Regions from separate parts of the Vibrio floridensis genome, predicted to be linked through region 3. Evidence: predicted binding sites of a transcription regulator. Region 3 holds the regulator's gene; each other region holds the start of a gene.
The links. The regulator PurR, encoded in region 3, represses purine synthesis genes. The targets are predictions, from matches to a motif close to TNANGNAAACGTTTNCNTNA.
Positions count from the first base shown of each region.

Region 1: LZU85_RS15545 (uracil-xanthine permease family protein) is a predicted target of PurR. The motif match lies at 1,659-1,678, and genes of this name have one in related genera.
Region 2: metK (methionine adenosyltransferase) is a predicted target of PurR. The motif match lies at 1,473-1,492, and genes of this name have one in related genera.
Region 4: purE (5-(carboxyamino)imidazole ribonucleotide mutase) is a predicted target of PurR. The motif match lies at 1,894-1,913, and genes of this name have one in related genera.

Region 1 covers NZ_JAKGCY010000011.1:51,806-54,977, reverse strand. Annotated here, with positions in the region: gene envZ (two-component system sensor histidine kinase EnvZ) at 1-6, shown strand, start outside; gene LZU85_RS15545 (uracil-xanthine permease family protein) at 89-1,492, opposite strand; gene recG (ATP-dependent DNA helicase RecG) at 1,748-3,172, opposite strand, start outside.
Region 2 covers NZ_JAKGCY010000006.1:21,516-24,687, reverse strand. Annotated here, with positions in the region: gene tkt (transketolase) at 1-1,310, opposite strand, end outside; gene metK (methionine adenosyltransferase) at 1,639-2,793, shown strand; gene LZU85_RS11160 (DUF2189 domain-containing protein) at 3,046-3,172, shown strand, end outside.
Region 3 covers NZ_JAKGCY010000002.1:100,275-103,446, reverse strand. Annotated here, with positions in the region: gene torR (two-component system response regulator TorR) at 1-273, opposite strand, end outside; gene torD (molecular chaperone TorD) at 509-1,156, shown strand; gene purR (HTH-type transcriptional repressor PurR) at 1,465-2,469, shown strand; cyclic di-GMP riboswitch class I at 2,665-2,753, shown strand; gene LZU85_RS04815 (TfoX/Sxy family DNA transformation protein) at 2,869-3,172, shown strand, end outside.
Region 4 covers NZ_JAKGCY010000017.1:77,291-80,462, reverse strand. Annotated here, with positions in the region: gene aroE (shikimate dehydrogenase) at 1-165, opposite strand, end outside; gene hemF (oxygen-dependent coproporphyrinogen oxidase) at 301-1,218, opposite strand; gene tsaC (L-threonylcarbamoyladenylate synthase type 1 TsaC) at 1,247-1,804, opposite strand; gene purE (5-(carboxyamino)imidazole ribonucleotide mutase) at 1,985-2,470, shown strand; gene LZU85_RS18615 (5-(carboxyamino)imidazole ribonucleotide synthase) at 2,474-3,172, shown strand, end outside.

The DNA of each region.
Region 1 (3,172 bases), on a different contig from region 3:
CGTTAGTCGTAACCCTATTTAGGACGGGTCAGAGTCAATTGGGTTAAAAAGGGTTGCCACAGTCGGCAACCCTTTTTCTTTGTGCAGATTAACGCTTTGTAATCGCGGGCTCGTGCGCCTTTTCCTCTTCTTCGTCCTGAAGCTTTTCAGGCAGAAGAAGGTTAAGCACAATCGCGGTAATGCCGCCAGCCGCAACGCCGGAAGAGAAAATGCTCTTAATGAACTCAGGCATAAACTGCAAAATCTCCGGTTTCTGCGCAATACCTAAACCCATCGAGAACGACAGGGCCATGATGAGAATGGCACGGCGATCGAGGTCAACACGAGAAATGATGCGCACACCTGCAGCGGCGATGGTGCCGAACATCACGATGGTTGCACCGCCTAAAACTGGTTCCGGAATCAACTGAACAAAACCAGCCACGCCAGGGAACAGCCCAAGCAGTACCAACATGCCTGCGATGAAGTAACCGACGTAGCGGCTTGCTACACCCGTTAGCAAGATCACGCCGTTGTTTTGGCTGAAAGTGGAGTTCGGAAAACTATTGAATACCGCCGCTAATGCCGAGTTCAGACCGTCGGCCAATACGCCGCCTTTAATGCGTTTCATGTACACCGGGCCTTTGACTGGTTCGCCAGACACTTCCGAGGTGGCGGTAATATCACCAATGGCTTCCAGCGCGGTGATGAGGAAAATCAGAACCAGTGGAATAAACAGCGACCAGTCGAAACTCAGACCAAACTGCATCGGGATTGGCAAGGCAATCAGTGCACTGCTGCTGGCTTGGCGAGTGTCTACCATGCCCATGAAGTAGGCCATGACATAGCCCACCAACATGGCAATCACAATCGACGCCACGCGTACGTAAGGGTTTTTGGCGCGATTGAGTAACACAATCAGGCCCAGTACGGTGCCCGCCAGCGCCAACTTATCGAGGCTGCCAAAAGTGCCATCGCCCAGGGCCGCGTAGCCGCCGCCCATCGATACCAAGCCGACTTGAATCAGGGTTAAACCAATTAAAGTTACGACGATACCAGAAACCAATGGCGTAATGATGCGACGCGCGTATTCCAGCACGCGCGAAAGGAGAATCTCTGCAAACGAGGCAACCAAAATGGTGCCAAAAATCGCCGCCATCATGCTCTCAACGCTGGCGCCGCCTGCCTTCAGCGCTAAACCAGCTCCGATAATCGGACCTAAGAAGTTAAAACTGGTGCCTTGTACAGACAGCAACCCAGAACCAATCGGACCAAAAGTGCGGATTTGAATAAAGGAAGAAATGCCCGAAGCAAACAGCGACATGCTGATGATGGTGTTGGTTTGTTCGGCAGACACGCCAAGCGCTTGGCAAATAATCAAGGATGGGGTGATCACAGCGACAAACATCGCCAGCAAGTGCTGCAGTGCAGCAAACAAAGTTTGAGGCAAAGGTGGACGATCGTTGAGTTGATAGATCAGATCCGTTTTACGCATCGGGTTCGGCGTTGTCATGGTATGTTCCTAATTGTTGTACGCAGACTTAGCGCTCGCTGAATGGGAGGCCAAGGTGAACGGATGTCATCATCTGTGATTGCTGTTATTCAGAAATCCGCTCTGGTTGGGAAGGTGAGAAAAGTCATCCTCACAATTTGTGCGGCATTATAGGGCGATTATTCTAAAAAGCAATCGTTTGCTATTTTCTATTGACGAAACAGGATGATGGATTCGACAGGGAGCGAAGAGAAGATGGTCAATGAAAGGCGTGGATCACGCCTTAGAATAAATATCACGCTCGCCCAACCAGCGTTCAATAATCGCGGCGGCATTTTGTGGGTAATTGTGGTGAATGTAGCGTGCAGCGCGCTGAACTTCGGGGATCAGTCGCTGGTCGCGGACGAGATCGGCAATTTTGAAATCCGCCAGGCCAGTTTGTTTGGTGCCGAGCAGCTCACCTGGCCCGCGGATCTCAAGATCGCGCTGAGCAATGACGAAACCATCGTTACTTTCGCGCAGCACCGAGAGGCGCTTTTGCGCCGTTTTGGACAGCGGAGCGTGATAGAGCAATACGCAGTGGCTTGCTACCGAGCCTCGACCCACGCGACCGCGCAACTGGTGCAATTGTGCAAGACCCAAGCGCTCGGGGTTTTCGATGATCATCAAGCTGGCGTTGGGCACATCGACCCCGACTTCGATCACTGTGGTGGCCACCAAAAGATGCAATTCATTGTTTTTGAACGCTTGCATCACCGCTTGTTTTTCAGCCGGTTTCATTCGGCCATGCACCAAACCAATGCGAACATCAGGCAATTTACGTTGCAGCTCTTCGGCAGTGTCTGCTGCCGCTTGGGCTTCCAATACTTCCGATTCATCAATCAGGGTACAGACCCAATACGCCTGCTTACCCTCATTGAGGCAGGCATGACGAATACGCTCGACAATGTCCTCGCGTTTGGTATCGGGAATCGCGACGGTTTGGATTGGGGTGCGCCCCGGCGGTAACTCGTCGATCACCGACGTTTCCAAATCGGCATAGGCGGTCATGGCCAATGTGCGAGGGATCGGAGTAGCAGTCATGATCAGTTGATGTGGGTAAGCGCCTTGTTTGGCGCCTTTTTCGCGCAGTTCCAAGCGTTGATGTACGCCAAAGCGGTGCTGTTCATCAATGATCACAAGAGCAAGATGGTCAAACACCACGTGTTCTTGGAACAGCGCATGTGTCCCGACCACCATTTTGGCTTCGCCACTGGCAATGCGGGCTAATTCGGCTTCTTTGGCTTTGCCTTTGAGCTTGCCTGCGAGCCAGCCAACGGGAATGCCCATTTTTTCAAACCAATTGGCGAAGTTGATCGCGTGCTGCTCGGCCAACAGTTCGGTGGGCGCCATCAGCGCCACTTGGTAGCCATGTTCGATAGCGCGTACCGCGGCCAAGGCTGCCACTAAGGTTTTGCCCGAGCCAACATCCCCTTGCACCAAACGCATCATCGGATGCGCTTTTTGCAAATCTTCTTCAATCTCTTGCACCACTCGCGCTTGGGCATTGGTCGGTGAAAAAGGCAGTTGGGCTAACAGCTGCTGTTTAAGCTGGTGGACGGGGGGAAGTGGCAGCGCGACATCTTGCTGACCTTTGCTGCGCACGGCGAGCATGGATAAGTTCTGAGCCAGCAACTCTTCCATAATTAAGCGAACTTGGGC
Region 2 (3,172 bases), on a different contig from region 3:
AACATTAGGAATGTTGCGCCGTAAGGTACGAAACCACCGTGCAGTGCGATACCGTTCATGATCGCAGTCATACCAAATTCACGTACACCGTAGTGGATGTAGTTACCAGAGAAGTCGTTTGCTTCTAGCGATTTAGAACCCGACCACATGGTGAGGTTAGAAGGCGCTAGGTCAGCTGAGCCGCCCATGAATTCTGGCAGCATTTTACCAAACGCTTCTAGCGCGTTTTGCGATGCTTTACGTGATGCGATGTTCGCTGGGTTTGCTTGAAGATCTGCAATGATTTGGTTTGCTTTCTCTTCCCACTGAGCTGGCAGTTCGCCATTTACGCGGCGTTTGAATTCCGCAGCTTCGACTGGGTACGCTGCTGCGTACGCATCAAACTTCGCATTCCAAGCGGCTTCTTTTGCAGCGCCAGCTGCTTTTGCATCCCACTCTGCGTAAACGTCAGCAGGGATTTCAAATGCTGGGTGCTCCCAACCTAGGAATTCACGTGCCGCTGCGATTTCTTCCGCACCTAGTGGTGCACCGTGACAGTCGTGTGAACCCGATTTGTTTGGTGAACCAAAACCGATGATAGTCTTAGTACAGATTAGAGTTGGGCGAGGATCTGCTTTAGCGGCTTCAATTGCTGCGTTGATCGCTTCAGCATTGTGGCCATCTACTGCAGGGATTACGTGCCAACCGTACGCTTCGAAACGCTTAGGTGTATCGTCAGAGAACCAACCTTCAACGTGACCATCGATAGAGATGCCGTTGTCATCCCAGAATGCGATCAGTTTGCCTAGACCTAGCGTACCAGCAAGAGAGCAAGCCTCGTGCGAGATACCTTCCATCAGACAGCCATCACCCATGAACACGTAAGTGAAGTGGTCAACGATGTCGTGGCCTTCTTTGTTGAATTGCGCTGCGAGCGCTTTCTCAGCCATTGCCATACCAACCGCGTTGGTGATGCCTTGGCCTAGCGGGCCAGTTGTTGTTTCGATGCCCGGTGCGTAGCCGTACTCTGGGTGACCTGGAGTCTTAGAGTGCAATTGACGGAAGTTCTTTAGGTCGTCGATAGATAGCTCGTAACCGCTAAGGTGCAGTAGCGAGTAAATCAGCATAGAGCCGTGGCCGTTAGACAGTACGAAACGGTCGCGGTCAGCCCATTCAGGGTTTGATGGGTTGTGGTTTAGGTGGCCGCGCCAAAGAACTTCAGCGATGTCCGCCATACCCATAGGTGCGCCTGGGTGGCCTGAGTTTGCTTTTTGTACGCCGTCCATGCTGAGTGCGCGGATTGCATTAGCGAGATGTTTACGAGAAGGCATGTCTGCTCCTGAGTGCATTAAGCGAATTGATAACATAGAAAATCGAGTGGCGATTATTTTCGCAAAGCAATCTCTCGACTGCAAACGATTTACCTGAACAATTTGTCGAAATGTAAGCGACTTAATGCCATTTCACTGAGAAAAAAACATTTTCTCACTCGATTAAGCAAACGTTTGGTTTTAGCTAATAATAAAAAAGAGCTTGTAATTCGAGCATTCAAAACTAGAATAGACGTCTAGATGTAGAAACACCTACAAACGTTATTGTATTTCCTACTGCTGGAGCATGCATTCTCACAGCAGAATAGATTAAAAAAGTGGAGCTCTCATGGCTAAGCACCTGTTTACTTCTGAGTCGGTTTCAGAAGGTCATCCAGATAAAATTGCAGACCAGATTTCTGATGCGGTTCTTGATGCGATTCTTGAACAAGACCCAAAAGCGCGTGTTGCATGTGAAACGTACGTAAAAACTGGCATGGTAATGGTCGGTGGTGAAATCACCACTTCAGCATGGGTTGATATCGAAGAGTTAACTCGTGAAACGGTGCGTGAAATTGGTTATGTACATTCAGATATGGGTTTCGATGCAAACTCATGTGCAGTACTGAACACTATCGGTAAACAGTCTCCAGACATCAACCAAGGTGTTGATAAAGCCGATCCTAAAGAGCAAGGCGCGGGCGACCAAGGCATCATGTTCGGTTACGCATGTAACGAAACTGAAGTTCTTATGCCAGCACCAATCACTTACGCGCACCGTTTGATGGAGCGTCAAGCGAAAGTTCGTAAAGATGGCACACTGCCATGGTTGCGTCCTGATGCAAAATCACAGGTTACTTTCCAATACGAGCAAGGCAAAATTGTTGGTATTGATGCGGTTGTTCTTTCAACTCAGCACTGCGATTCTATTTCCACACCGGATCTTCGCGAAGCGGTTATGGAAGAGATCATCAAGCCAGTTCTTCCTTCTGAATGGCTAAACAAAGAAACAAAATACTTCATCAACCCAACTGGCCGTTTCGTTATCGGTGGTCCAATGGGTGACTGTGGTTTGACTGGTCGTAAGATCATCGTTGATACCTACGGCGGCGCAGCTCGTCACGGTGGTGGTGCTTTCTCTGGTAAAGATCCATCGAAAGTAGACCGTTCAGCTGCTTACGCAGCACGTTACGTAGCGAAAAACATCGTCGCGGCGGGTATGGCAGATCGCTGTGAAATCCAACTGTCTTACGCAATCGGTGTTGCTGATCCAACCTCTATCATGGTGGAAACATTCGGTACTGAGAAAGTATCACACGACATCATCATTGAAGCGGTACGTCAGTTCTTCGACCTACGTCCATACGGCCTACAAGAGATGCTGAATCTACTTCAGCCAATCTACAAGAAGACCGCAGCATACGGTCACTTCGGTCGCGAAGAGTTCCCATGGGAAGCGACTGACAAAGCAGCACTACTGCGTGAGTTTGCTGGTATCAAGTAAGATAACCTCACCTCATTCTCCAAAGCCTTCGCTCAATGCGAAGGCTTTTTCATTTGTGCGACGAAAAATTCGCCACGGCATTTGTATTTTTAACTAACTCCAACGATAGTTAAATAAATGTTAAATGAGATTTATCTCTCATCTTAACGACAACAAAACAGATGCTAACGGTAATAAAAGAGAGCTTGCCCCGCATCTGAAACCTACTGACAGTCAACGTCAGTCTGACAGTGAATCGATCAAGGAGGAGCTATGCCTCGTACCGTAGACCCGTCGGATCTGGAGCAAAAACGAAAGGACGTTCCCGATCACGAATACGCTCGCACTATTCCATGTAACCAACTCAGTGTGTCCGCCCCGTTTCACTGGCTAGCACTTG
Region 3 (3,172 bases):
ACCAACAATTTTATCTATGCTATCCGTGCGTCCGGTTACCAGAATAATGCCAATGTCCGATTGGCTGCGTAGTTCACGGGTCAGCATCAAGCCATCTTCGCCTGGTAAGTTAATGTCTAACATCACCAAATCAACGCAGCTATTTTGCAAAATATGGCGCATCTCAGCACCACTTTCCGCTTCACTTACTGTGTAACCTTCTTTTTGAAAATAACCCGCAAGTTTACTGCGAGTCACTACATCATCTTCTACGACTAATACGTGATAGCTCATTTACACCACTTCATGTCATTTCTGTCTACACGGGCAGACATTCTATTCATAACTAGTAACATTTCTAGTCATACTTCGTTTGAAATGCAAGTATCTTGATTTTTATTGATTCAAAACAAGCTTAATATCAAGCTATTAATAAGCATAATTATCTTTATATTTTTCTTAACAATAGGCGTTATTGCTATTCATTTTTTTTGGTTACACTTATAGGAGATTGATTTAGGAGCGATAAATGATGCAAGAGATAAAAGCCTTTAATGAAAAACGTGCGGAAATATATTGGTGGCTTTCCAGCTTGTTTGCCAAAGAACTGACACAGAAAGAGCTCGATAAATATCAAAGCATGGAAATTAGAGCGTTTTTAACTGGATTGGCTGAGAACGATTCGCTACGTCCATCGATTGATGACTTTGTCGATGCCCTCAATCGTCTGGTTGACCGTCAAGATGCACAACTGGAATTATCCGCGGATTTTTGTGACCTGTTTTTGAAAACCGCAAAACACGGTGCGCTTCCATACGCATCAATTTATCTCACAAAAGATGGCCTGCTTAATGGTGAGCCGGCACAAAAAATGGACGCTTGGCTTCAAAAACATGGCGTACAGGTCAATCAACAATTGAATGAACCTGCCGATCACTTGGCCATCATGCTCGATTTTCTTGGCAACCTCATCATTCGCTCCAATGAACTTGAACAAGAGCGTCACATGGAAGAAGCGTTTGTCGAACAAAACGACTTTCTCCAAGAAATGTTACTCTCTTGGCTTCCAAGCTTTGCTGTTCGTGCAAAGGAATGTGATGAATTTGGTTTCTATTCCAGTGCGATAAAACTACTTGTCGCATTTTGTAAGCTGGACAGCGACTATTTAGTTGGATAATAATTACGCCCTTATCAATAGAGCAAACACTCGGTTACACTTTAACCACTAAAGTGTGAACGCGGATACAGATTTCGCGGTTCGATTAGGTTGCCAGCTTTGCCGTCACAGTCTAAAATTGAGACCGCAATCGATAAAACATGATTTTAATGCAAACCGCTGAAACACAGCGGTTTTTGTGTTTTTTTAAGCTAAGCTGCTGCTTTTCTAGTGTGTCTTCTTTTAAGGCGAAATCGGAGAAAGGTAGCAAACCGTGTTGCCACGAATGTACTTCATTTCAACTGGCAACCTAGGACAGGACAATACCTATGGCCACAATAAAAGATGTCGCACGTCTCGCTGGCGTATCAACTACAACGGTTTCTCACGTAATCAATAAAACCCGATTCGTGGCTGAAGCCACTCAAGAAAAAGTCATGAAAGCGGTTGACGAGCTCAACTACGCACCGAGCGCAGTGGCTCGTAGCTTAAAGTGCAACACCACCCGCACTATTGGTATGCTGGTTACGCAATCTACCAACTTGTTCTTTTCTGAAGTGATTGATGGCGTAGAAAGCTACTGTTACCGTCAAGGCTACACACTAATTCTTTGTAATACTGGCGGTATCTACGAGAAGCAACGTGATTACATTCGTATGCTTGCGGAAAAACGCGTAGATGGCATTTTGGTGATGTGTTCAGACCTCACCGAAGAACTACGCGAAATGCTTGATAAGCATGCAGATATTCCTAAAGTGATTATGGACTGGGGCCCAATCAGCTCACAAGCCGATAAAATTATCGATAACTCAGAGGAAGGTGGCTACTTGGCCACTAAGTACTTGATTGAAAATGGTCATACAAAAATTGCGTGTTTAAGTGGTCACTTTGAAAAAGCCGCGTGCCAAGAGCGCATCCAAGGCTTTAAACGTGCGATGAAGGAAGCCAATATCACAGTCAACGAAGATTGGATCCTTGAAGGGAACTTCGAATGCGACACGGCAGTGATGGCAGCTGACAAGATCGCGTCGTGGCAAGATCGCCCAACGGCAGTCTTCTGCTTCAACGATACCATGGCACTGGGTTTGATGAGCCGTCTTCAACAACTAGGGCTTCGTATTCCAGAAGACATCTCTGTGATCGGCTACGACAATATCGAGTTGGCAGAATACTTCTCGCCACCATTGACAACAATCCACCAGCCAAAACGTCGTGTCGGTAAAAATGCATTTGAGATCCTTCTCGAGCGTATTAAGGATAAAGAGCACGATAAGCGTATATTTGAAATGCACCCAGAGCTCGTTATTCGCGACACAGTTAAAAAAATCAATTAGTTAACACTAATATTCTAAAGCATCCAAGTCTGGGTGCTTTTTTTTATTCTTAGTAAGTGATTTGTTAAGTCAAATTCTGTTCAGTTCTTAAAATCGAGCACTCATTCACTTAACTGCAGCTATTACTTGAAGCAATGTCACACTTTTAATCTCAAAATGTGATGTTACTCCAATAGAAATCGTATTCTTTAAGTGTCACGCACAGGGCAAACCATCTGAAAAGGTGGGACGCAAAGCCTCCGGCCTAAACCATTCATAATTTGGTAGGTAGCGGGGTTACCGATGGCAAAAATGCATAACAACAAGTTTACCCATTAATGACATTGTATTTGCATTGGTTTGCTAATCTCTCGGACCTGATTTGGTGGCGTAATTGTAATTACACCGAGATAACACATCATGGATAAACCGATACTCAAAGATTCAATGAAGCTTTTTGAGCAACTTGGTGCGATAAAGTCTCGCTCTATGTTTGGCGGGTTCGGCCTTTTTGCAGATGAGACGATGTTTGCGCTCGTTGTCAAAGACCAGCTTCATATTCGCGCGGATCAAAAATCGACATTACTTTTCGAAAAGAAAGGACTAAAACCATACGTTTACACCAAGCGTGGGTTTCCAGTTGTCACTAAGTACTACGCGATCTCTGATTCGCTTTGGCAAGACCAAAATGCGCTTCTGTCCGTAGCGAAACAGGCACTAAAGA
Region 4 (3,172 bases), on a different contig from region 3:
AAAAAACGCTTTCACAGCCTCAACAAACCCCTCTTTTGGCGCGGTTTCTGCGGTGTAGATTAAAGGCTGGTTGGTTTGGCGAGCAAACAAGGTGTGAATAAATGGCGATTTACTGTGTTCAATAGGGTTACCAAACACGGCATAACGATCGATTTGTTGAGTCATTTCCTTACCTTTGTTGTTCTTACCGAGCTATTTCGCTCTTGCTTAGCTATAGCGAAAACAGGGCCATCTGATTAGCGATGACCCTATCACTATCTATCTATATAGAAAAGAGCAATAGAAGAGGAGATTCCTTGCTTACCATTCTCTCGGTTTTAAGTAATGCTGGTAAAGGCTTGCTTCTGGCGAATCAGCCTGTGGTTCATAGCTGTATTCCCAGCGAGCCAGTGGCGGCATCGACATCAAAATCGACTCCGTACGCCCCCCACTTTGTAAGCCAAACAAAGTCCCGCGATCATACACTAGGTTAAACTCAACATAGCGGCCACGGCGATACAACTGGAATTCGCGTTCACGCTCGCCATATTCTGTGACTTTACGACGCTCAACAATGGGTAAGTAAGCATCGCAATACCCTTCACCAACGGCTTTGATGTAGTCAAAGCACTTATCAAACTCCCACTGATTGAGGTCATCAAAAAACAGGCCGCCGATGCCTCGAGTTTCACCGCGGTGAGGCAAATAAAAATAGTCATCACACCAAGCTTTATGCTGCGCATACACATCAGCACCAAAAGGCGCGCACACTTCCTTGGCGGTGTTGTGCCAAAATTGGCAATCCTCTTCAAACGGATAGAAGGGAGTTAAGTCAAACCCACCACCAAACCACCAGATCGGTGTTTCCCCCTCTTTTTCAGCGATGAAGAAACGCACGTTTGCATGCGATGTGGGAACGTAAGGATTGTGAGGATGCATGACGAGCGAAACGCCCATGGCTTCGAATCGGCGCCCAGCCAATTCTGGACGATGCGCCGTTGCAGAAGCTGGCATTGCATTACCCTGCACATGGGAGAAGTTAACCCCCCCTTGCTCAAACACGTTGCCATCACGCATAACACGCGTTCGGCCACCGCCACCCAATCGATCTCCTGGCTCTCGATGCCAAGCGTCTTCTATAAATGTTGCTTTGCCATCTTCTTGTTCAAGTCGTTGACAAATTTGATCTTGTAACTGCATCAAGTAAAGCTTGACGGCTTCTTTATCTATTGTGGACATCTAAACTACCTTTTGAAGCTGAGCAGGGTTATCCCTGTCTTAATAATTGTTCTGTACGAGCATCGCGGATTTCACTAGGTCGATGGCGCTCACCAATCTCACCAAACAAAATGACAGAGATCTGGCTGCCCAATTGGTCTTGAACCTGCTCAACGGTTTTACACTCCGCTTGGCCTGACAAATTCGCACTGGTAGAGGTTAGCGGCTTTCCATACTCACTGCACAACTTTTGCACCAAAGGATGATCACTCACACGAACCGCAACGGTCTGGCGATAGCCCGTGACGAGCGCCGACGCCCGAGCACTTGCAGGCATGACCCATGTATAAGGACCTGGCCAAGTGGCGAAAACTCGCTGAAGTTGCTCCGCTGATAAGCTTGTTACATCGAGATACGGTTGGAGCTGTTGAAAATCAGCAGCGATCAAAATCAAGCCTTTGTCACTGGGCCGCTGTTTAATCGTCAAAAGACGCTCAATGGCCACCTCATTATCAGGATCGCAACCGAAACCAAACACGCCCTCTGTCGGGTAAGCCACCACTTGACCTTGCTTTAACGCCTTCACGACTTGTTGTAAATTACTCACCACTTCTTCTCTCTAGACACTCAACCTATTACAAATAAGCCAATAACCAGCCGAATGCCAGCGAAAAACGCGCATGGTGGTTTTCACTCAAACGCAAACGTTTGCTTGAGGTAAAAAACCTCGTATAATGCGCACAAAATTGATCAGCTCACCCAATTATGCAGCTTGAAGGAGTTTGAGATGAAAGTCGGTATCATCATGGGTTCTAAATCAGATTGGCCAACCATGAAACTGGCAGCAGAAATGCTGGACAGATTTGGCGTGGAATACGAAACCAAAGTGGTTTCAGCACATCGAACTCCTCATCTCCTCGCTGAATATGCCTCAACCGCCAAAGAGCGTGGGTTGAAAGTGATTATTGCCGGTGCAGGTGGCGCGGCGCATTTGCCGGGCATGGCAGCGGCATTTACCAGCTTGCCCGTTTTGGGCGTACCCGTGCAATCACGCGCTTTATCAGGGCTCGACTCTCTCTACTCTATTGTGCAAATGCCAAAAGGCATCGCAGTAGGTACATTGGCAATTGGTGAAGCCGGTGCCGCGAACGCGGGTCTTCTCGCTGCGCAAATCCTTGGAACTCACGACGAAAATATCATGGCTAAAGTTGAAGCCTTCCGCAGTGAGCAAACTGAAAGCGTCCTCGCTAACCCAAATCCTGCAGAGGACTAAATCATGCACGTATTGGTTCTAGGTGCAGGGCAATTGGCACGCATGATGTCGTTAGCCGGTGCGCCTTTGAATATTCAGATTTCTGCCTACGATGTGACAACGGGTGATGTCGTTCACCCTTTGACATTGCATCTCCTTGGTCACGGCTTGGAGCAAGCGATTGAACACGTTGATGTGATCACAGCAGAGTTTGAACACATTCCTCATGACGTATTGGCGATCTGCCAAGCGAGTGGCAAGTTTCTTCCAAGCAGTGAGGCGATTAAGGCTGGTGGTGATCGTCGTTTGGAAAAAGCCTTGCTTGACCATGCGGGCGTACGCAATGCCAATTACTACGTCATTGAAACGCGTGAAGACTTCAATAAAGCGATTAAACACGTTGGGATACCTATGGTGTTGAAAAGCGCATTAGGTGGCTATGATGGTAAAGGGCAATGGCGCTTGAAAGATGCCGCACAAATTGAAACCCTTTGGCAAGAAATGGCAGCTTGTATCGCTGCTACGCCAACTCAAGCGATTGTCGCTGAAGAATTTGTTCCATTTCAACGTGAAGTTTCATTGATTGGCGCTCGTGGTAAAGAAGGTCAAATCGAAGTCTACCCACTGGCAGAAAACATTCACGTTAATGGCGTGTTAAGCCTTTCAACGGCAATTGACTCACCGGACCTACAAGAGCAAGCCAAACACATGTTTACTGCTGTC